DNA from 2 places in the Variovorax boronicumulans genome. Region 1 is predicted to be linked to the other one. Evidence: riboswitches for the same ligand, from Rfam matches in the RefSeq annotation. Region 1 holds a riboswitch; the other holds the start of a gene.
The links. A riboswitch is a leader RNA that binds a small molecule or an ion and turns the genes downstream of it on or off. The one in region 1 is predicted to bind glycine.
Positions count from the first base shown of each region.

Region 2: another riboswitch for glycine. It lies ahead of VHAB30_RS22315 (D-amino acid dehydrogenase); the one in region 1 lies ahead of gcvT (glycine cleavage system aminomethyltransferase GcvT).

Region 1 is NZ_BKDH01000001.1:3,003,927-3,015,164, forward strand. Features, by position in the region: gene VHAB30_RS13765 (TRAP transporter large permease) at 1-943, shown strand, start outside; gene VHAB30_RS13770 (AraC family transcriptional regulator) at 980-1,759, opposite strand; gene VHAB30_RS13775 (MFS transporter) at 1,869-3,062, shown strand; gene VHAB30_RS13780 (L,D-transpeptidase Cds6 family protein) at 3,323-3,805, shown strand; gene VHAB30_RS13785 (hypothetical protein) at 3,902-4,438, shown strand; glycine riboswitch at 4,470-4,560, shown strand; glycine riboswitch at 4,573-4,677, shown strand; gene gcvT (glycine cleavage system aminomethyltransferase GcvT) at 4,725-5,921, shown strand; gene gcvH (glycine cleavage system protein GcvH) at 5,993-6,364, shown strand; gene gcvP (aminomethyl-transferring glycine dehydrogenase) at 6,422-9,331, shown strand; gene VHAB30_RS13805 (hypothetical protein) at 9,363-9,602, opposite strand; gene VHAB30_RS13810 (DUF3014 domain-containing protein) at 9,720-10,631, opposite strand; gene VHAB30_RS13815 (DUF2855 family protein) at 10,774-11,238, opposite strand, start outside.
Region 2 is NZ_BKDH01000002.1:522,689-533,926, reverse strand. Features, by position in the region: gene VHAB30_RS22345 (DMT family transporter) at 1-770, opposite strand, end outside; gene VHAB30_RS22340 (LysE family translocator) at 767-1,366, opposite strand; gene VHAB30_RS22335 (aminotransferase-like domain-containing protein) at 1,497-2,918, shown strand; gene VHAB30_RS22330 (PhaM family polyhydroxyalkanoate granule multifunctional regulatory protein) at 2,983-3,774, shown strand; gene VHAB30_RS22325 (FIST signal transduction protein) at 3,824-5,104, shown strand; gene VHAB30_RS22320 (RtcB family protein) at 5,319-6,734, shown strand; gene VHAB30_RS22315 (D-amino acid dehydrogenase) at 6,754-8,061, opposite strand; glycine riboswitch at 8,153-8,259, opposite strand; glycine riboswitch at 8,304-8,394, opposite strand; gene rfbB (dTDP-glucose 4,6-dehydratase) at 8,513-9,592, shown strand; gene rfbD (dTDP-4-dehydrorhamnose reductase) at 9,589-10,479, shown strand; gene rfbA (glucose-1-phosphate thymidylyltransferase RfbA) at 10,519-11,238, shown strand, end outside.

The DNA of each region.
Region 1 (11,238 bases):
CGGCCCCGGCTCGATGCTCATCAAGATGATGGACAAGGCCGGCTACGACCGCTCGTACGCGGCGGCGCTGACGGCCTCCACGGCCATCGTGGGGCCGATCATCCCGCCCTCGATCATCATGATCATCTACGCGCTGCAGGACGAGACCGTGTCGGTCGGCCAGCTGTTCGTGGCCGGCATCGTGCCGGGCATCCTGATCGCGGTGGCGATGTGCGTGGTGAACTTCTACGTCTCGAAGAAGCGCAACTACAAGGGCGACGGCCAGACGCCGCCGCTGCGCGAGATCCTCATCACGACGTGGAAGGCGATTCCCGCCATCCTGCTGCCGGTGGTGATCCTGGGCGGCATGCGCGCCGGCTGGTTCACGCCCACCGAAGCCTCGGTGGTGGCGGTGTTCTACGCGCTGGTGTGCGGCAAGTTCATCTACCGCACGCTCGAGTGGAAGATGCTGCCCGACATCCTGTCGCGCTCGGCCCTCCTGTCGGCGTCGGTGCTGATCATCATCGGCCTGTCGGCCTCGTTCGCCTGGGTGCTGACCATCGAGGGCATTCCGCAGCAGATGGCCGAATGGCTCATCAGCATGAACCTCTCGCCGTGGATGTTCCTGATCATCGTCAACGTGTTCCTGCTCTTGTTCGGCATCTTCATCGAGCCGCTGCCGGGCGTGATGGTGCTGGCGCCGATCCTTGCGCCGGTGGCGATCAAGCTGGGCGTCGACCCGGTGCACTTCGCGATGATCGTGATCTTCAACCTCACGCTGGGCATGATCACGCCGCCGGTGGGCGGGCTGCTGTTCGTCACCTGCAACGTGTCGAAGGTGCCGATGTCGGCGCTGGTGAAGGAACTGGTGCCCTTCCTGTGGGCGCACGGCGCGGTGCTGATGCTGCTGACCTTCGTGCCGATGCTCAGCACCTGGCTGCCGCGCGCGCTCGGGTTCAAGTAGCGGCGCAGGCCGCTCCCGCCCACGCCTTCACCCGCCTCAGGCCGGCGGGTGCAGGTACTGGCTCGGCGGCACGCCGAGCGTGCGGCGGAACATCGCAGTGAAGGCGCTCGGGCTCTCGTAGCCGTGCGCCAGCGCCACCTCCAGGATCGACGCGCCGGCGGCCAGCCGCGGCAGGCTCAGCAGCAGCCGCGCCTGCCGGCACCACGCGCCGAAGGTCATGCCGGTCTCGCGTTCGAACAGCCGCGCCAGCGTGCGCGCATTCATGTGCAGCCGCGCGGCCCAGCCGTCGAGCGTGGCGGGCTGCGCGGGGTCGCGGATCAGCGCCTCGCACAGCGCGGCCAGGCGCGCATGGCGCGGCATCGGCACATGCAGCGACAGCGCGGGCGCGGCCTCGATCTCGTCGAGGATCAGCTCCATCACGCGCTCGTCGCGCCCGCCCGGCGGGTAGTCCAGCGGCAGCGACACGGCCGCCATGATCAGCTCACGCAGCAACGCGCCCACATGGATCACGCGGCACTCGGCCCCCAGGTCGGCGCGCGTGCCGGGCTCGACGAAGACGGTGCGCATCTTCACCTCGCCCGCCATGCGGATCTGGTGCGTCATGCCCGGCGGCACCCAGACGCCGCGCCCCGGCGGCACCACCCAGCTGCCGGCCGCAGCGCCGACCATCATCACGCCCGAGATCGCGTGGATGAGCTGGCCGCGCCGGTGCGCATGCGGCGGAATGAAGGCGTCGCCCGCCGGATCGGTCGCCAGCACGGCCACCGCGCGCGGGGTCGATTCGCCTTCGTCGGGGCGCAGATTCAGTTTGTCCATTTCACGACGATGTTTGCACATTCGTAGCAAGAACATCTTTCCCTGTCTTCCTACGATGGCTTTTCTCCCTCTTTTTCTCCAACCGGACATCCAGGAAAGAAGCCATCGCATGAACACGCGCCGACTCGGGCTGCTCACCGGCACCCATGCCGTCAACGACCTCTACCAGGGCCTCGTGCCCGCGCTGCTGCCCTTCATGGTGCTGGAGCGCGGCTACAGCTACACGGCCGTGAGCGGCCTGATGCTGGCGGCCACCGGGCTGTCGAGCGTGGTGCAGCCGCTGTTCGGCCTGTACGCCGACCGTCACCCGCGCGCCTGGCTGGTGCCCGTGGGCTTCCTGGTGGCGGCGCTGGGCGTGGTGCTGGCGGGCCTGAGCCAGAGCTACCTGCTGACCTGGATCGCGGTCGCGCTGTGCGGGCTGGGCATCGCGGCCTACCACCCGCCCGCCACCGTGGCCGCGCGCGCGGCCGGCGGCGCCTCGCAGAAGGCGATGAGCGTGTTCTCGGTGGGCGGCACCATCGGCGCCTCGTTCGCACCCGTGCTGGCGGCCACGGTGGTCGGTGGCGGCAGCCTGTCGCGCAGCTACCTGCTGGGCATTCCTGCGTTAGCGATGGGCGTGGTGTGGGTCGCGGCCAACGCGCGGCGCGGCGCCGTCGCCAACAACGCGGCAGCCGCGGCGGCGCGCGCCGCGCAGGCCCGCGCCCAGGTGCTGAAGCCGCACAACGACTGGCGCGCCTTCAGCCTGCTGGTGGCGACCATCGTGGGCTGGTCGATCCCGTACGTCACGGTGCTGTCGATGCTCTCGCTGCGCATCACGCGCGACCTGCACGGAAGCACCTTCCAGGGCGCCGCGGCGCTCACCGCCTTCACCGCCGCTGGGGCCGTGGGCACGCTGGCCGGCGGCTGGCTCGGCGACCGCATCGGACGCATGGGCACGATCCGCTGCGGCTACCTGCTCGCGCTGCCCGCCATGGCGGGCCTCGTTCTCGCCTCCACGCCCGGCGCGGCGCTGGCCTGCACCGCGTGGCTCGGCATGAGCATGTTCCTGCCCTTCGCCGCGCAGGTGACGCTCGCGCAGGACTACCTGCCGCGCAACCCGGCCACCGCCAGCGGCATCACGCTCGGTCTCGCGCTCTCGGTCGGCGGGCTGGTGTCGCCGCTGTTCGGCCTCCTGTCGGATGCACGCGGGCTCGGCGTGACGCTCACGGTGGTGTTGTGCGTGCTGTGCGTCGCGACCGTGCTCGCCTTGCGGCTGCGCAACCGCACAGTGCAGGTGATGGCGGGCGAGGCTGCGGCGGCCTGAGTTGAGTTCCGTTCCCGCGCAACGGCAGCGCCCACCGTGCACAGGGCACTGGGTGCTTCCCGCAGCGAAATCAAGGAGGAGCCGAAGGCGGGGGACATTCGCGGAGGGAAGTACCCGGTGTCCTGTGCACGCGCCCTGAACCACGGACCACCGAAATCCGTGGGCGATTCAACGCCGCACGCGCTCTCTTTCACTGCCAGAATCGACGCAAGCTTCGACGTCGAGCCTGACAGACAAGAAGAAGGAAAGAGAAGGACGCCATGCACCGAATCGTCGCCCAGGGCAGCAGCCTTGTCGCTGCCGGCTTGCTGGCCACCGCCGGTATCGCGGCCACGCCGGCCGCCGCACCCGTTGCAGCCGTTGCACCAGCAGCCGCCCCCGCCAACCCCACCAATCCCGTCACCCACCTCGCCGAAGTGGAAAGCGCCGTGCGCGCCTGGGCCGCCGCCTGGTCCGCGCGCGACGTCGAGCGCTACCTCGCCGCCTACGCGAGCGACTTCACCCCCGCGCGCGGCCAGACCCGCGAGCGCTGGGAGGCCGACCGGCGCGCCCGCATCACGGGCAAGTCGCGCATCAGCGTGGGCATCGAGGGGCTGGTGATCAGCGTCCAGGGCACCTCGGCCAGCGCGCAGTTCCGGCAGATTTACAGCGCCGACGCACTCACCGAGACCGACCGCAAGACGCTCGAGCTGCAGCGCGTGGGCCCGCGCTGGCTGATCCGCAAGGAAAGCGCGGGCAACTGACGCGCGCCGCCTTGTCCCTGTAAGGCAAATGGTTCACGAAGATGTCACCACTTGCAACGATGCTGCAGCCTTCGACCTCCGAAAGCTGTGGCCGCCATGTTCCCCACCAAGACCGAGAAGGCACGCGACGAACTCCAGGCCGGGCAGCGCACGCTCAGCCAGCGTGAGCGCGCCCTGCTGCTCATGGCCGACGGCCGGCGCTCGCTGACCGACTTCAGCCCGCTGTTCCCCAGCCGCGTCGAGGCCGAGCAGGCGATCCAGGGGCTGATGCAGCGCGGCTACCTGCAGGTCGCGCGCCCGGTCGCGCCACCGCCCGCACCGGCCCCCACGCCCGTCCCCGCCGCCGAGCCGATCCAGGTCGCCACCTCGGCCGACAGCTTCGACGGCAAGCGCTCGCTGGCCACCACGCGCATGTTCCTGTTCGACATCTGCGAGCGCATGTTCGTGCGCCGCGACCCGCGCTTCGCCAACCAGATGCGCGACGCCCTGCGCGAGGCCCGTGACCGCGAGGCCATGCTGACCATCGCCGCGCTGATGCTCTCCGAGATCGAGAAAGCCGCCGGCCCCGAGCGCGCCGACTCGCTGCGCGAGCGCATCGACAAGCTGCTGCCGCCGGCAGAAACCGTGCACTGAGCCGCCAGCCCCGGCCCCGCGATCCACTACACTCGCCGGGTCAGGAGAGAGCCCCGCGCGACGGGGCCGCCGAAGGCGCAGGGGTTCCCCGAACGCTCAGGCAAAAGGACTGACAAGACGCCGGCAACCACCGGCGTTTCCTTGCTGGAGAGAGGCCGTGGCATTGCACGCGGCCCACCGAAGGAGCAAACCCCGATCGTGGGGCGAATCTCTCAGGTAAAGCGGACAGCAGGGGTGGCCCGTGGCGTTGCAGCCATGGATTTCGACTGCCCCTTTGGAGTGCCCCGTGGCCGCTTCTTCCGCTTCCGCTTCTTCCGCTTCCGCTTCTTCGGATACTCAACTTCTCAAGACCCCGCTGTACGACTTCCACGTGGAGCTCGGCGCCCGCATGGTGCCTTTCGCCGGCTATTCCATGCCCGTGCAGTACCCCGCCGGCCTCATGGCCGAGCACAAGCACACGCGCGACGCGGCCGGCCTGTTCGACATCTCGCACATGGGCCAGCTGCGCCTGGTCGGCCCCGATGCCGCCGCCGCCTTCGAAACCCTGATGCCCGTCGACGTGGTCGACCTGCCCGCCGGCAAGCAGCGCTACGGCCTGCTGCTGAACGACGAGGGCGGCATCCTCGACGACCTGATGTTCTTCAACGAAGGCAACGGTTCGCTCTTCGTGATCGTGAACGGCGCCTGCAAGGTGGCCGACATCGCCCACATCCAGGCCAGGATCGGCGCGCGCTGCCAGGTGCAGCCCCTGCCCGACCACGCGCTGCTGGCGCTGCAGGGCCCACAGGCCGCCGCCACGCTGGCGCGCCTGTCGCCCGGCATCGAGCGCTTCGTGTTCATGACCGGTGGCGCGGTGCAGATCGGCGGCATCGCGGCCTTCGTCACCCGCAGCGGCTACACCGGCGAAGACGGCTTCGAGATCTCGGTGGCCGCAAAAGACGCCGACGCCCTCGCCCGCCTGCTGCTCGCGCAGCCCGAGGTGAAGCCCGTCGGCCTGGGCGCGCGCAACTCGCTGCGGCTCGAAGCCGGCCTGTGCCTGTACGGCAACGACATCGACACCACCACGACCCCGGTTGAAGCCTCGCTCAACTGGGCGATCCAGAAGGTGCGCCGCGCCGGCGGTGCGCGCGAAGGCGGCTTCCCGGGCGCGGCAAAGGTGCTGGCCCAGCTGACCGCCGTCGCCTCGGGCGCGGCCGGGCACACCGACCACAAGACGCTCACGCGCAAGCGCGTCGGCCTCGTGGCGCTCGAACGCATTCCGGTGCGCGACGGCACGCTGCTGCAGTCGCTCGAAGGCCACGACATCGGCGCCGTCACCAGCGGCCTGCTCGGTCCCACGGCCGACCGCTGCGTGGCCATGGGCTACGTGGCCGCCGCCTTCGCCGAGCCCGGCACGCGCGTGCAGGCCATCGTGCGCGGCAAGCCGGTGCCGATGGAGGTCTCGACCCTGCCTTTCGTGCCGACGCGCTACTACCGCGGCTGACCGACACTGAACACCGCAGACCCGGCTAGGCTCTGCACCCCGATTCCATTTTTTCCACGAGGAGTTTTTTCATGAGCATCAAATACACCAAGGACCACGAATGGGTGGCGGCCGAAGGCGGCGCCGCTACCGTCGGCATCACCGTGCATGCGCAAGACGCGCTGGGCGACGTGGTGTTCGTCGACCTGCCTGAAGTGGGCAAGACCTTCGCGCAGGGCGAGGTCGCCGGTGTGGTCGAGTCGGTGAAGGCCGCCGCCGATGTGTTCATGCCCGTGTCGGGCGAGATCACCGAAGTGAACGAAGCGCTGCGCGCCGACCCGTCGCTGGCCAACAGCGACCCGCTGGCCGCCGGCTGGTTCTTCAAGGTCAAGCTGAGCGAACCCGCGCAGCTCGACGCCCTGCTCGACGCCGCCAGCTACGACAAGTTCGCCGCCGAATCCTGATCCGCTGAACAGCAGCTTCCTCGCACCTTCGTTCCTTCTCCCCGAGCCTTCACCGCCATGCCGATTCCCGCCCTTCCCTCTTTGCAAGAACTAGAGAACGCCGAAGAATTCCTCGCCCGCCACATCGGCATCGATGCGGCGGACGAGGCGCGCATGCTGCCGGTGATCGGCTCGGAAACGCGCGCGGAGCTCATCGACGGCATCGTGCCGGCGGCCATCCGCCGTGCCCGGCCGATGCGCCTGCCCGCGCCGGTCACCGAGGCCGACGCGCTGGCCGAGCTGAAGACGCTGGCGTCGAAGAACAAGGTGTTCAAGAGCTTCATCGGCCAGGGCTACTACGGCACGCACACGCCGGGCGTGATCCTGCGCAACATCCTGGAGAACCCCGCCTGGTACACCGCCTACACGCCCTACCAGGCCGAGATCTCGCAGGGCCGCATGGAAGCCCTGCTCAACTTCCAGACGATGGTGTGCGACCTCACGGGCATGGCCATCGCCAACGCCTCGATGCTCGACGAGGCCACGGCCGCCGCCGAAGCGATGACGCTCGCCAAGCGCAGCGTGAAGAGCAAGAGCAACGTGTTCCTGGTCTCTGGCGACTGCCACCCGCAGACCATCGAAGTCATCAAGACGCGCGCCGCCCCGCTGGGCATCGAAGTCAAGGTGAGCACGGTGTCGGAAACACTGCCGCACCTGATGGTGAGCGGCGAGTTCTTCGGCGTGCTCGCGCAGTACCCCGCCACCACCGGCCACGTGCACGACCTGCGCCCGCTCGCGGGCCACGCGCACCAGTGCGATGCCGCCTTCATCGTCGCGGCCGACCTGCTGGCGCTGACGCTGCTGGTCGCCCCCGGCGAGTTCGATGCCGACATCGTCTGCGGCACCACGCAGCGCTTCGGCATGCCGCTGTGCAACGGCGGCCCGCACGCCGCCTACCTGGCCTGCCGCGATTCGTTCAAGCGCTCGCTGCCCGGCCGCCTCGTCGGCGTGAGCGTCGACACGCACGGCCAGCCCGCCTACCGCCTCGCGCTGCAGACGCGCGAGCAGCACATCCGCCGAGAAAAGGCCACCTCGAACATCTGCACCGCGCAGGTGCTGCCGGCCGTGGTCGCCAGCATGTACGCCGTGTACCACGGCCCCGACGGCCTCACGCGCATCGCGCAGCGCGTGGCCGTGCTCACCGCCATCCTCGCCAAGGGCCTGTCGCAGATGGGCCGCGAGCCGGTGAACACCACCGCCTTCGACTCGCTGACGATCCGCACCGGCGACGACACGGCCGCGATCATCGAGCGCGCACAGGCCGGCGGCGTCAACCTGCGCCAGCGCCTGCAGCAGCACCTGGGCATCTCGCTGGACGAAACCACCACGCGCGCCGACATCGAAACCCTGTGGGCGCTGTTCGTGCCCGCCGGCACCGCGATGCCGCGCTTCGACGAGCTGGCCGCCAGCACCACGCCGCTGATTCCCGAGGACCTGCGCCGCACCAGCGCCTTCCTCACGCACCCGGTGTTCAACACCCACAAGAGCGAGACCGCGATGCTGCGCTACATCCGCAGCCTGTCGGACAAGGACCTCGCGCTCGACCGCAGCATGATCCCGCTGGGCAGCTGCACCATGAAGCTCAATGCGACCAGCGAGATGATCCCCATCACCTGGCCCGAGTTCGCCAACATCCACCCCTTCGCGCCCGCCGACCAGCTGCAGGGCTACGCCCAGCTCGACGCGCAGCTGCGCGCCTGGCTGTGCGAGGCCACCGGCTACGCGGGCATCAGCCTGCAGCCCAACGCGGGTTCGCAGGGCGAGTACGCGGGCCTGTTGGCCATCAAGTCCTTCCATGAAGCCAAGGGCCAGGGCCACCGCAACATCTGCCTGATTCCCTCGTCGGCCCACGGCACCAACCCCGCGAGCGCCCAGATGGTGGGCCTGCACGTGGTGGTGACGGCCTGCGACGCGCAGGGCAACGTCGACATGGACGACCTCAAGCGCGCCTGCGAGAAGCACAGCGCCCACCTGGCCGCCGTGATGATCACCTACCCCAGCACGCACGGCGTGTTCGAAACCCGCGTGAAGGAGCTGTGCGAGCTCGTGCATGAGCACGGCGGCCGCGTGTACGTCGACGGCGCCAACATGAACGCACTGGTCGGCGTGGCCGCGCCGGGCGAGTTCGGCGGCGACGTAAGCCACCTGAACCTGCACAAGACCTTCTGCATCCCGCACGGCGGCGGCGGCCCGGGCGTCGGCCCGGTCTGCGTGGTCGAAGACCTCGTGCCCTACCTGCCGGGCCATGCCACGGCCGGCGTGCCGTCGAACGGCGTGGGCGCCGTGTCGGCGGCACCGCTGGGCAACGCGGCCGTGCTGCCGATCAGTTGGATGTACTGCCGCATGATGGGCGCCAAGGGCCTGCAGGCCGCCACCGAAACGGCCATCCTCAGCGCCAACTACATCAGCGCGCGCCTGAAGGACCACTACCCCACGCTGTACGCGAGCCCCAACGGCCACGTCGCGCACGAGTGCATCCTGGACCTGCGCCCGCTCAAGGACACCAGCGGCGTCACCGCCGAAGACGTGGCCAAGCGCCTCATCGACTATGGCTTCCACGCGCCCACGCTGAGCTTCCCCGTGCCCGGCACGCTGATGGTGGAACCCACCGAAAGCGAACCGCTGGCCGAGCTCGACCGCTTCGTCGACGCGATGATCGCCATCCGCGGCGAGATCCGCCGCGTGGAAGAAGGCGTCTGGTCGAAGGACGACAACCCGCTCAAGCACGCGCCGCACACCGCCGCCAGCCTGCTGGGCACGGAGTGGAGCCACCCGTACTCGCGCGAACTCGGCGCGTTCCCGCTGGCCGAACTCAAGCAGGCCAAGTACTGGCCGCCGATCGGCCGCGTCGACAACGTCTACGGCGACCGCAACCTGTTCTGCAGCTGCGTGCCGGTGGGCGAGTACAAGGAAACCGAAGAGGCCTGATGAAGGCGAGGCGGCGCAGGCCGCCCGCCGTTCAGCCTTCGCGGCGGTACATCGCCCACTTCACGGTGAGCAGGTCCGCGGCGATCTTCGCGGCGTTCACGCCCGCGTAGGTTTCGGACGGATCGAACGCGAAGGCCGCCTGGTAGCGCTTGATGTGCGCGTAGTCCCGATCGAAGGTCATCGGGCCCATGAGTTCGGTCGGGTCGGTGCCGGCGGGAAGCGCCAGGAATTTCCCGGGGTCGGTGGTGCTCTGGTAAAGATCGACGCTCATCAGGTTCATGGCTTGCCCTCGAAGTCGTAGGCGCAAATCATCTCGACCCTTCGCGCGGCATGCAATCGGCCCGCGCCTACAGGGCGTGCAGGCGGGGCGCTGTCAGTGCATCGCGCCTCAGGGCTGCTTCTTCTTCGCGATCTCGCCGGTGGCGATCTGCGCGCGCAGCCCGCGCAGGCTGGCCTTCATCTTGCGCTCGTTCTCGGGCCCCATGCGCACCAGGATCTTCTGGCCGGCCGAGAGCGATTCGAGCTTCGGATCGGCGTATTCGTAACGCACCCAGGGCCGTTGCGAGGGAATGTCGCCCTTCACCTCGACCAGCTTCACCTGCACCGGCCCCGTGGGCTCGGGCGCTTGCAGCAGGTGGTCGATCACGGCGATGAAGCGGTCGTTGAAATAGCGGCCCGGATAGCCCAGCTCTTCGTACGCCTGCTGGAACAGCGGGTACAGCCGCGCATACACCGCCGCCGCCTTGGCCGGATCGACAGCCCCGGCCAGCATCACGATGCCGTTGTAGCGCGCCGCGTTGTTCGCCGCGATGGTCTGCACGCCGCCCTGCTGCGGCCCGTCGGTGATGAAGCGCTGCGGCGCGGGCTGCACCGGCCACTTGCTCGCGGGCGCCTGCTCGCGCGGCAGGTTGTCGACCGTGGCGACGAAGCGCCGCACCACGCCGTCGGACTGCAGGTAGGCCGCGACGGCCTTGCCGCCCAGCAGCTCGGTGAGCGCCCTCATCACGCGCGCATCGGAACTGGCCAGCGCGGGCAGCGCGGCATCGGGCGGGGCCAGCGCCTCGACCGGGTTCTGCGGGCCCTTCGGCTCTTCGGCCTTGGGCGGCTCGGGGGGCGCGTCGTTCGGTGCGACGGCCACGGGCGCGGTCGGCAACGGCGCCAGTTGCTGCTGCTGGTACCAGCGCCAGCCGAAATAAGCCGCCACCAGCACGACCAGCGCCAGGCCGACGATGGTGCCCATCGGCGCTTCCTTGCGGGGTCGGAATTCAGGGGTGTCGCGGGGGGAGTCGGCGTCGGACATGGGCGGTTTCCTTTTGCGGGATGGCAGTGGGGAGACGAAAGGCAATGGTGCACCAGGATGGCCTGCACGGCCCGCACGATCGCCACGTTCTCGTAACCCCCTGTGACGCCCCACCCGCGCCGAAGTTCAGTCGCTCACGCTGTCACTCGCCGCCGATGCGCACCACATGCGCCTCGCGCGGATCGACGCGGCCCGCGTGCAGGTCGGCGATCACGGCCTGCGCATGCGCGAAGCCATGGCCCTGCGCCAGCGTCATCCAGCGGTTGCCCGGGCGGCTCAGCTCGGCGATGAAGCGGCCCTGCGCGTCGTTGAAGCGGCGGTTGACCTCCTGCGGGCCCCAGTCGGCATTGCGCTTGCGGATCTGCACGGGCGCGAAGTAGAGCTTGGGCGTGGGGCCGGGCAGCGCGCTGGTGTCGCCGAGGAATTCGGTCTTCTGCGCCGAGCCCGCATAGCAGTCGTACACCAGCGATTCACCGAAGTGGTGGTGCACGGTGGCGCGCAGGTCGTCATGGCCCGCGAAGTCGACATACAGCGTGGGCACGTCGGCCGCGAGCGTCGCGATCTCACCGTAGGCCACCGTGCGGTCGTAGCAGCCCAGCGCCTCGAC
Region 2 (11,238 bases), on a different contig from region 1:
TGCGTCTGGCTCACGCGCAGCGCGCCGCCCAGGGCCAGGCCGCGGTACCAGGCGAAGAAGCCGATCCACATCGAGAACATGCCCACGTAGGTGAAGCCGACCCAGGCCGAGGCGGCCACGGGCTGCTGCGGCCACAGGGCGATCGTGGCGGGCAGCGTCACGGGCAGCGCCATCACGCAGACCCAGCAGATCACGCGCTCGGCGCCCAGCGACGGCGTGACCTGCGCGCCGTAGATGTAGCCGACCGAGGCTGCGACGACCGCGCCGACCAGCAGCAGGTCGGCCCATTCGAAACCGAAGCCGTGGCCGCTCTGCTGCGCGCGCAGCACCGAGAACACCACCACCAGCAGGCTGCCCGCGATGGCGCAGAGCCAGAAGCCCAACCGCGCGCGCTGGTGCAGCACCCAGGCCGCGACCGCGGCCGTGACCAGCGGCAGCAGCGCGGTCACCACCGCCGCGTGGCTGGCCGTGACCACGCGCAGCGCAAAGGCCAGCAGCAGCGGAAAGCCGATGCAGTTGCCCAGCACCGCCATGCCCAGCGGCTTCCACTGGTGCGCCGCCGGGCGCGGCGAGCGCGTGACCAGCAAAAAGACGGCCGACAGCACGCCCGCCAGCGCCGCGCGCCCGAGCGTGACGAACCACGGCGACAGCTGCGGCGCCTCTTGCGTGCCCGTGGCCAGCCGCGTCATCGGCAGCGTGATGGCGAACAGCGCCACGCCGACCACCCCGAGCCACATGCCCAGCGTTTCGTCCTTGATGGCGAGCTTCATACGCCCACCATCCACCAGGCCGTCAGGACCAGAATGAGGCCCATCGCGCGGTTGAACCAGAGCAGGCGCCGGCCCTTGGCCAGCCACTCGCGCAGCAGTGCGCCGACCAGCGCATAGGCGAAGTTGCTGGTGAAGGCGTAGGTGAGCATCACCGGCGCGACGATGGCGAAGCGCGCGAGCGCGTCGGGTTGGCCGGCGATCCAGCCCGCCACCAGCGTGAGCGCCAGCAGCCAGGCCTTGATGTTCACGAACTGCAGCATCACGCCCTGCCCGAAGCCGACCGAGAGGCGGGCGCTGTCGGCCTTGCCGAGCTGGGCGCTGCCGCTGAGCTTGTAGGCCAGCCACAGCAGGTAGGCGATGCCCAGGCCCTTGATCGCCAGGCGCAGCGGTGGCATGGCCACCACCAGCGCGCCGAGGCCGGCCGCGCAGATGGCGAGCAGCAAGGTCCAGCCGACCGGCACCGCGACCACGAAGCGCATGGCGCGCGGCAGGCCGCCGTTGGCCGCCAGGGCGGTGGAGAGCGTGGTGTTGGGGCCGGGCGAGAAGCTCATCGCCGTGGCCAGCACCAGCAGCGCGGTGAATTCTTGCCAGTTCATGTCACAGACTCTAAACTTTGGACCATTACAGTTCCAGTACAGATGACCGAACAAATCTGAAATCTGTATTGGTCATTCCTTCGACACACGCCGCCCTTTTCTTACTCTCTGTGCGATGCAGCCCGATCCGATGCTGACCCGAACCTCCACCCAGTCCCTGACCGGGCAGCTGGCCGACCGCCTCGCCGAGCGCATCCGCAACCGGCTGCTGGCCCCTGGCGCACGCCTGCCCTCGGTGCGCGAGTGCGCGCGCCAGCAGGGCGTGAGCCCGTACACCGTGGTCGCCGCCTACGACCAGTTGCTCGCGCAGGGCCTGGTCGAGGCGCGCCGCCAGCGCGGCTTCTATGTGCGCGACGCGGCGCCGGCGTCCGAGAGCTCGCGCAACCCGGCGCATGCCGTGCCCGTGGTCCCGCCGATGATGGCCTCGCGCGTGCCGGCCGACGCCAGTTCGCTGATCCGCAGCATGTTCCACCGCCCGAGCGACAAGCCGCAGCCGGGCATGGGCGTGTTCCCGCCCGACTGGATGGCCTCGACCTTCCTGGCGACCGCGGTGCGCCGCGTGACGACCACGTCGGCGCTGCAGGAGCTGTCGCTGCAGTACGGCGAGCCTTCGGGCGACCTCGCGCTGCGCCGCAGCCTGTCGCAGAAGCTGGTGCGCATCAACGTGCCGGCCGGGCCCGACCAGATCGTCACTACCATCGGCGCCACGCACGCGTTGGACATCGTGAGCCGCACGCTGCTGCGCGCGGGCGATCCGGTGATGGTCGAGGAGCCCGGCTGGGCGCTGGAGTTCGCGCGGCTCGAGGCGCTGGGCATGCGCATCCTGCCCGTGCCGCGCCGCGCCGACGGGCCCGACCTCGACGTGATGGCGCAGTACTGCAAGCTGCACAGCCCCAAGCTCTTCGTCAGCGTGAGCGTGCTGCACAACCCGACCGGCTACAGCCTCACGCCGGGCAGCGCGCACCGCGTGCTCAAGCTGGCCAACGAGCACGACTTCCACATCGTCGAGGACGACACCTACAGCCACCTCGCGCCCGAGCACGCCACGCGCCTGAGTGCGCTCGACGGGCTGCAGCGCACCATCTACGTCAGCGGCTTCGCGAAGATCCTGGCGCCCAACTGGCGCATCGGCTTCCTGGCCGCCTCGCCCGCGCTGAAGGAGCGGCTTCTGGAGACCAAGCTGCTGGCCACGCTGACCTCGCCCACGCTGTTCGAGCGGGCGCTGTCGTGGTGCATCGACCAGGGCCAGCTGCGCCGCCATTCGGAGCGCGTGCGCATCCGCCTGGACGGCGCGCGCGGCCGCGCGGTGAAGCTGGCCATGTCGCACGGCTGCACCTTCGCCTCGGAGCCGGCCGGGCTGTTCGGCTGGGTCGACACGGGCGTGGACACCGACGCGCTCACGCAACGCATGCTCGACCAGGGCTACCTGCTGGCGCCGGGCTCGCTGTTCCATGCGCGCCGCCCGCCGAGCACGATGATGCGGATCAACTTCGCGACCTCGCAGGACGCGAATTTCTGGAAGGTTTTCAGCCGGGTCAGGGACGAGCTCTGATTCGCTTGCAAAGGGCTTGGAGTAAGCTGGCAGCACAAGAAAACCCAGCCAGGAGACCTCCCGCATGAGCAACGCCAGCAAACCCTTCGACTTCAGCCAGTTCGTCCCCGGATTCGACTTCCTGAAGAACCTCGCCGGCGGTGCCGCCGCGGGCTCCGGCTCGGTGCCCGGCATTCCCAGCCTGGCGAGTTGGGTCGCGCCCACCATGAGCGTCGAAGAGGTCGACAAGCGCATCCAGGAACTCAAGACCGTCCAGTACTGGCTCGAACAGAACGGCCACGCGCTCAAGGCGACCATCCAGGCGCTCGAAGTGCAGAAGATGACGCTGTCGACCCTGCGCGGCATGAACGTGCGGATGGAAGACATCGCCAGCGCGTTCACCAAGCAGGCCGCGGCGATGGCGCCTGCACCGGCTCCCGCCCCGGCGCCCGCCCCCCGGCCCGAACCGGAGCCCGTCGAGGAAGAGGAAGAGGAAGAAGAGTTCGACGAGGCCGAGGAGGAAGCGGAAGAAGAGGAAGCCCCGGCGCCGAAGAAGACCTCGCGTGCCAAGCCCGCCTTGTCCAACGGCGCCGCCGGCGTGGTCGACCCGATGCAATGGTGGGGCTCGCTCACCGAGCAGTTCCAGCAGATCGCGAGCACGGCGCTGCAGGACGCGGCGCAGCTCAAGGTGCCGGCCATGGCGCAGCCGCTGGCCGATGCCGTGGGGCAGGTCATCGGCAAGGCAACGGCGGCGCGCAAGCCGGCCCCCAAGGCTGCCCCGAAGAAAGCTGCCGCCAAAAAAGCCGCGCCGGCACCCGCCGCGCGCAAGAAAACCACGTCCACCGCCGCGCGCAAGCGAGCCTCCGGCCGGCGCTGACGTCTTACAGACACCTTTCCAGACGACGACGCACGGGTCGGTACGCACCATGAAACTGTTTCCCACCGGCCATGCCACCCACCCGCAATGGCGCATGGCCGCCGGCCTCGTGCTGGCCCAGTTGCGCGCGCAGATGGCGCTGCCCGACTACGCGTCAAACCCGACGCTCGGGCTGCTCTACATCACCGACCACTACGCGGCCGAGGCGCAGGAGATCCTCGATCACCTGAGTGCCGAACTGCCCGAGGTCACCGACTGGTCGGGCACGGTCGGCATCGGCGTGTCGGCCAACAACGCCGAGTACTTCGACGAGCCCGGCCTGAGCCTGATGCTGTGCGCGCTGCCCAGTGACCAGTACCGCGTGTTCTCCGGCGTGGCGCCGCTGGGCAGTTCCGAAATGAGCGGCTTCGAGGCGCACACCGCGCTCGTGCACGCCGACCCGGCCACGCCCGACCTGGGCGAGCTGATCGGCGAGATGGCGGGGCGCACCGACACTGGTTACCTGTTCGGCGGGCTCTCGTCCGGCCGCGGCGGGGCGCTGCAGTTCGCGGTCGGCGGCAACGGCAACATCCGCGGTCACGGCGCGGCGGGCGGCGTGTTCTCGGGCGGCTTGTCGGGCGTGGTGTTCGGCGAGGGCGTGCGACTGGTGTCGCGCGTCACGCAAGGCTGCCAGCCGCTGCGCACCGGCGGCGCGCGCGAGCGCGAGATCACCGAGGCCGACGGCAACCTGCTGCTGTCGCTCGACGGCGAGCCGGCGCTCGACGTGCTGCTGGCCGACCTGCAGGTGTCGCTGGACCGGCCGCAGGAAGCCATCGACGCCGTGCGCAACACGCTGGTCGGCCTGGCCGACGCGGGCAGCGACGGCATCCGCCGCACCGGCGACCTGGGCGCCGACGTGCTGGTGCGCCACATCATCGGCCTCGACCCGACGCGGCGCGGCATCGCCATTGCCGACAACGCCGAGGCCGGCATGCGGCTGAGTTTCTGCCGCCGCAACGCGCAGGCGGCGCGTGCCGACCTGATGCGCATCTGCGCCGAGATCCGCGAAGAACTCGAGCCCGAAGAACAGACGCTGGCCACGGCGCGCGCCGTGGCAGCCGGCGAGGCTGAGGCCGCGCCGCATCCGGCGCGGCGCATCGCGGGCGCGGTGTACGTGAGCTGCTCGGGACGCGGCGGCCCGCACTTCGGCGCACCGGGTGCCGAGCTGCAGATCGTGCGGCATGCGCTGGGCGATGTGCCATTGGTCGGCTTCTTCGCCGCCGGCGAGATCGCGCGCCATCACCTGTACGGCTACACCGGCGTGCTGACGGTGTTCACCGCGCCGGACTGACTGGCTGACTGACGGGGAAAAACGACGCGCGCGCCTGCGCACTGTGTTCGCAGGCGCTTCGCGTCGCTAGAATCCGCCCGCTTTCTTGAATCTCTGCTGCTGCAAGAAAGAGTGATCCGCGCGCCCCGAGGCACGCGGTCGATCTCTTTCGCCCCGCCACGCGATGTGACGGGGCCCGGAAACCGACACGGTTTCCCCGAATGGAATTGCAGCCATGGGCAGCCCCACCAATAGTCATTTTTCGAGACTCCAGCGCGCCTTTTCGCGCGCCCACATCGCCGTCGATTACCGCGACGGTATCTATCACCTGCGCAACGAAGCCGCGCAGGCGACCGTGCTTCTGCCGCAGAGCCTGCCGCTGGAAGAAAAAGCCGTGAACCAGCTGCTGGCCTTCGCCAGCGTGCGCTCGCCCGACGGCGCGCACCGCGTGTGCAAGGCTTGCGCGACGCCGGACCTTCATCCGGGCTCGGTCGCGCCGGTGGGCAGCGTCGTCGCCACCGATGGCGACTTCGTGATCCCCGCCGCGGTCGGCACGGACATCAACTGCGGCATGCGCCTGCTGACCACCGGCCTCACGCTGGACCAGGTGGCGCCGCACAAGACGCAGCTGCTCGCGCGGCTCACGCGCGGCTTGCTCGACAACGGGCGCGACGTGCCGGTTCACACGGCGGCGTTTCGTGCGCTGTTCGACGACGGGCCGGCCGCGTTCCTGGATGCTGTGCGCAACGACGGGCTCTGGGCGGCCTGCGACCGCGACCGGCTGCAGGCCGAGATCGGCGCGTGCATCGGCCTGGCGAGCTTCGGCGGGCAGTCGCGGCACGCACCGCTGGCCTACACCGGCGCGCGCCACGAGGTGTTCCGCGACCCGTGCCTGGGCACGCCGGGCAGTGGCAACCACTTCGTCGAGTTGCAGGTGGTCGACCAGGTGATGGACCGGCACGCGGCGTACCGCGCGGGCCTCAAGGCGGGCGAGGTCGTCGTGATGATCCACAGCGGCTCGCGCGACATCGGGTTCCATGTCGGCGGCCGCTGGATGGACCGCGCGCGGGCCGAGTGGCCGCAGGGCCTGCGCCATCCGAAGAGCGGGTTGTACGGCCTGGCCGGGCCGCTGGCGCAGGAGTACCTCGAAGCCATGGGCGTGGCCGCGCGCTATGCGTGGGCCAACCGCGTCGTGCTGGCCGAGCTGGTGCGCAAGGACTTCGCCGAGCTGCTGGGCGCCACGGCGTCGACGCTGGTGGTCGACGTGCCGCACAACGTCGTGCTGCGCGAGCACGGCATGAACATCCATCGCAAGGGCGCGACGCCGGCGCACGCGGGCGACCTGGCGCTGATTCCCGGGTCGATGGGCGATCACTCGTACCTCGCGACCGGGCTGGGGCATGAGGACTGGCTGTGGTCGTGCAGCCATGGTGCCGGCCGGCGCATGCGTCGGCAGGAAGTGCGCGCGATGCGGCCCGCACCCGACGACGCCGATGCCAGCTGGCAATGCGTGACGCTGCGCGAAGAGCGCCGCATCGAAGAGGCGCCGCAGGCCTACAAGCCGATCGGCGCGGTGATCGAGGCGCAGGAAAGCGCGGGGCTCATCCGCTGCGCCGTGCGGCTCAAGCCCTGGGTCACGTTCAAGGCGTGACCCGAGGGCGCGTGTCGTGTCAGCCCAGTGCGGGCTGCACGGCGCGTGGCGCGGGCGCCGGCATGCCGGCGAACGCGAAGTCGACCTCGGGCGCCAGCCCGCTCACGATGCGCGCGATCGACTTGCCCGAGCCGCAGGCGTGCGTCCAGCCGAGCGTGCCGTGGCCGGTGTTGAGGAACAGGTTCGGCAGTTTGGTCTTGCCGATCAGCGGCACGTTGCTCGGCGTGGCCGGGCGCAGGCCGGTCCAGAACTGCGCGCGCTCGGTGTCGCCGGCGCCAGGGAAGAGCTCTTCGACGCGCCGCACGATGGCTTCGCAACGCACGCGGTTCAGGTCGCGGTCGTAGCCGTTGAGCTCGGCCGTGCCGGCGATGCGCAGGCGGTCGCCCGATTCGGAGGTGTAGCGCGAGAACACCAGCTTGTATTCGTCGTCTGTGAGCGAGACCTGGTGCGCCTTCGACGCGTCCTTCACGGGCAGCGTCACCGAGTAGCCCTTGGCCGGGTAGATCGGCAGGCGGATGCCCAGCGGCGCGGCGTACAGGGGGCTCAGCGAACCCATCGCAAGCACGAAGGCATCGCCGCGGATGCGCTGGAAGCGGCCTTCGTTGTCGGTCGCCTCGACGTGGTCAATGCTGCCGCCGGCTTCGCGCAGCGCGGTCACGGTGTGGCTCATGAGGAACTTCACGCCGGCCGCCTCGGCCAGCTTCACCAGCTCGCGCGCGAAGCGGTTGGCGTCGCCCGATTCGTCTTCGGCGGTGTAGGTGGCGCCGGCGAGTTGGGGGCGAATGTGGGCGAGGGCGGGTTCGATCTTGATGGCCTCGTCGGCCGAGATGACCAGCCGCTCGCAGCCCAGGGCGCGCATCTGCTCGGCGGGCGCGAGGGCGCCATCGAATTCTTTTTGCGTCGTGTAGAAGTGCAGGATGCCTTGCGTGCGCTGGTCATAGTTCAGGCCGGTGTCTCGACGCAATTGCTGCAACATTTCCCGGCTGTATGTACCGAGACGCACGATCTGTTCGATGTTGTGGCGGGTGCGCGCGGGGGTGCATTCGCGCAAGAACTGCAGGCCCCAGAGCCACTGGCGCATGTCGGCGCGGATGCGAAAGAGCAGCGGCGCATCTTCCTTGCCGAGCCATTGCAGCACCTTCAGCGGTGCGCTCGGATTGGCCCAGGGTTCGGCATGGCTGACCGAGATTTGGCCGCCGTTGGCGAAGCTGGTTTCGGCGGCCGGGGTGGCCTGCCGGTCGATCACGGTCACCTCGTGGCCGAGTTGCTGGAGGTAGTAGGCCGAAGTCACGCCGAGCAGGCCGGCGCCAAGAACGATCACACGCATTGCAAGTACCTTTGAGTTTGCAGCGCTTGAACGGCGGGCGTGGAGTGCTATTGAAAAAATAGCAAGCAACCAGACGACCGATGTCCAAGTTGCCGCTCCCCCTGTCCTCGGTACCTGAGAGATTCACCCTGCTGCACCCGCAGCGGGTTTGCTCCTTCGGTGCGCCACATGGCGTGGCGGCTCTCCAGACGGCTGTATCGATGAGTGCAGTACTGACCCCTTGCCGAAGTTCCGTGGCGTTGCCTGGAATTTCGTCGGGCCGACCTGAGCGTTTATGGGAGTTTGCGCCTTCGGTAGGGCCTCCGTGGAGGCCCGCTCTCCTGCAATTGTTGGCGATTGTAGGCGGGCCCCGCAAGCCGGCCAAGCCCTGTACATCGGCACTTCACACCGATGGGATAATTGAATGTTGATTTTTGGTAAAGCAAACTTTTTTCTACATGCAGGGGACTCCATGATCCTGGTTACCGGCGGCGCAGGCTTCATTGGCGCCAATTTCGTGCTCGACTGGATCGCGCAGGGCAACGAGCCCGTCGTGAACCTCGACAAGCTGACCTACGCAGGCAACCTCGAGACCCTCGCGTCGCTCAAGGGCAACGCGAACCACGTCTTCGTGCAGGGCGACATCGGCGACAGCGCGCTGCTCGATCGCCTGCTGGCCGAGCACAAACCCCGTGCCGTCGTGAACTTTGCCGCGGAATCGCATGTGGATCGTTCGATCCACGGCCCGGAAGACTTCGTGCAGACCAATGTGCTCGGCACCTTCCGCCTGCTCGAATCGGTGCGCGGCTACTGGAACGCCCTGCCGGCCGACCAGAAGGCCGCCTTCCGCTTCCTGCACGTGTCGACCGACGAGGTCTACGGCTCGCTCTCCAAGACCGACCCGGCCTTCACCGAAGAAAACAAGTACGAGCCCAACAGCCCGTACTCGGCCAGCAAGGCCGCCAGCGACCACCTCGTGCGCGCCTGGCACCACACCTACGGCCTGCCGGTGGTCACCACCAACTGCTCGAACAACTACGGCCCGTTCCACTTCCCCGAGAAGCTGATCCCGCTGATGATCGTCAACGCACTGGCCGGCAAGAACCTGCCCGTGTACGGCGACGGCATGCAGGTGCGCGACTGGCTCTACGTGAAGGACCACTGCAGCGCCATCCGCCGCGTGCTCGAAGCCGGCAAGCTCGGCGAGACCTACAACGTCGGCGGCTGGAACGAGAAGCCCAACATCGAGATCGTCAACACCGTGTGCGCGCTGCTCGACGAGCTGAGCCCCCGCGCCGACGGCAAGCCGTACAAGGAGCAGATCACCTACGTCACGGACCGCCCGGGCCACGACCGTCGCTACGCCATCGATGCACGCAAGCTCGAGGCCGAGCTTGGCTGGAAGCCCGCCGAGACCTTCGATACCGGCATCCGCAAGACCGTCCAGTGGTACCTCGCCAACGGCGAGTGGGTGCGCAACGTGCAAAGCGGCGCGTACCGCGAATGGGTCGAGAAGCAGTACGACGCTGCGCCTGCAAAGGCTTCCGCATGAAGTTGCTGCTGCTCGGCAAAGGTGGACAGGTCGGCTGGGAGCTGCAGCGCAGCCTCGCGCCGCTCGGCGAAGTGGTCGCACTCGATTTCGACAGCACCGAGTTCCACGCCGACTTCAGCCGTCCCGAGCAGTTGGCCGCAACCGTGCTGGCGGTGCGCCCCGACGTCATCGTCAATGCCGCCGCGCACACTGCCGTCGACAAGGCCGAGAGTGAGCCCGACTTCGCTCGCAAGCTCAACGCCACCTCGCCCGGCGTGGTGGCCGAGGCGGCGCAGCAGATCGGCGCGCTGATGGTGCATTACTCCACCGACTACGTCTTCGACGGCAGCGGCACCAAGCCCTGGAAGGAAGACGACGCGACCGGCCCGCTCAGCGTGTACGGCCAGACCAAGCTCGAAGGCGAGCAACTGGTGGCGCGCCATTGCGCGAAGCACCTGATCTTTCGTACCAGCTGGGTGTACGCCGCACGCGGCGGCAATTTCGCCAAGACCATGCTGCGCCTGGCCAAGGAGCGCGACAAGCTCACGGTCATCGACGACCAGTTCGGCGCCCCCACCGGTGCCGAGTTGCTGGCCGACATCACCGCGCACGCGATTCGCGCCACCTTGCAAGACCCGGCCAAGGCCGGGCTGTACCACGCCATCGCCGGCGGCGAGACCACGTGGCACGGCTACGCGCGCTTCGTGCTCGAGATGGCGCAGCAGGCCGGCGTCGAACTCAAGGCTGGCCCGCAGGCCGTGGAGGCCGTGCCCACCAGCGCCTTTCCAACGCCCGCGAAGCGCCCGCACAACTCGCGGCTCGACACCACCAAGCTGCAGACCACCTTCGGCCTGCGCCTGCCGCCCTGGCAGGAAGGCGTGGCACGCATGCTGCGCGAGACGCTCTGACCGACTGATTTTTCCTGCCCCTCACAGAAGAAGACCCCCATGACGCAACGCAAAGGCATCATCCTCGCCGGCGGCTCCGGCACCCGCCTGCACCCGGCCACGCTCGCCATGAGTAAGCAGCTGCTGCCGGTGTACGACAAGCCTATGATCTATTACCCGTTGAGCACGCTGATGCTCGGCGGCATGCGCGACATCCTGATCATCAGCACGCCTCAGGACACGCCGCGCTTCCAGCAACTGCTGGGTGATGGCAGCCAGTGGGGCCTCAACCTGCAGTACGCGGTGCAGCCGAGTCCCGATGGCCTCGCGCAGGCTTTCATCATCGGCGACAAGTTCGTGGGCAACTCGCCGAGCGCGCTGGTGTTGGGGGACAACATTTTCTATGGGCATGACTTTGCCCATCTGCTGTCGGACGCTGATGCGAAGCAAAGCGGTGCGACCGTGTTCGCGTACCACGTGCACGACCCGGAGCGTTATGGTGTGGTGGCCTTCGATGCCAACGGCAAGGCCAGCAGCATCGAAGAAAAGCCTGTCAAGCCCAAGAGCAGCTACGCCGTGACTGGCCTGTATTTCTACGACAACCAGGTCGTCGACATCGCCAAGGCCGTGAAGCCGAGCGCGCGCGGCGAACTGGAGATCACGGCGGTCAACCAGGCGTACCTGGACCTGGACCAGCTCAACGTGCAGATCATGCAGCGCGGCTATGCGTGGCTCGATACGGGCACGCACGAGAGCCTGCTCGAAGCCGGCCAGTTCATC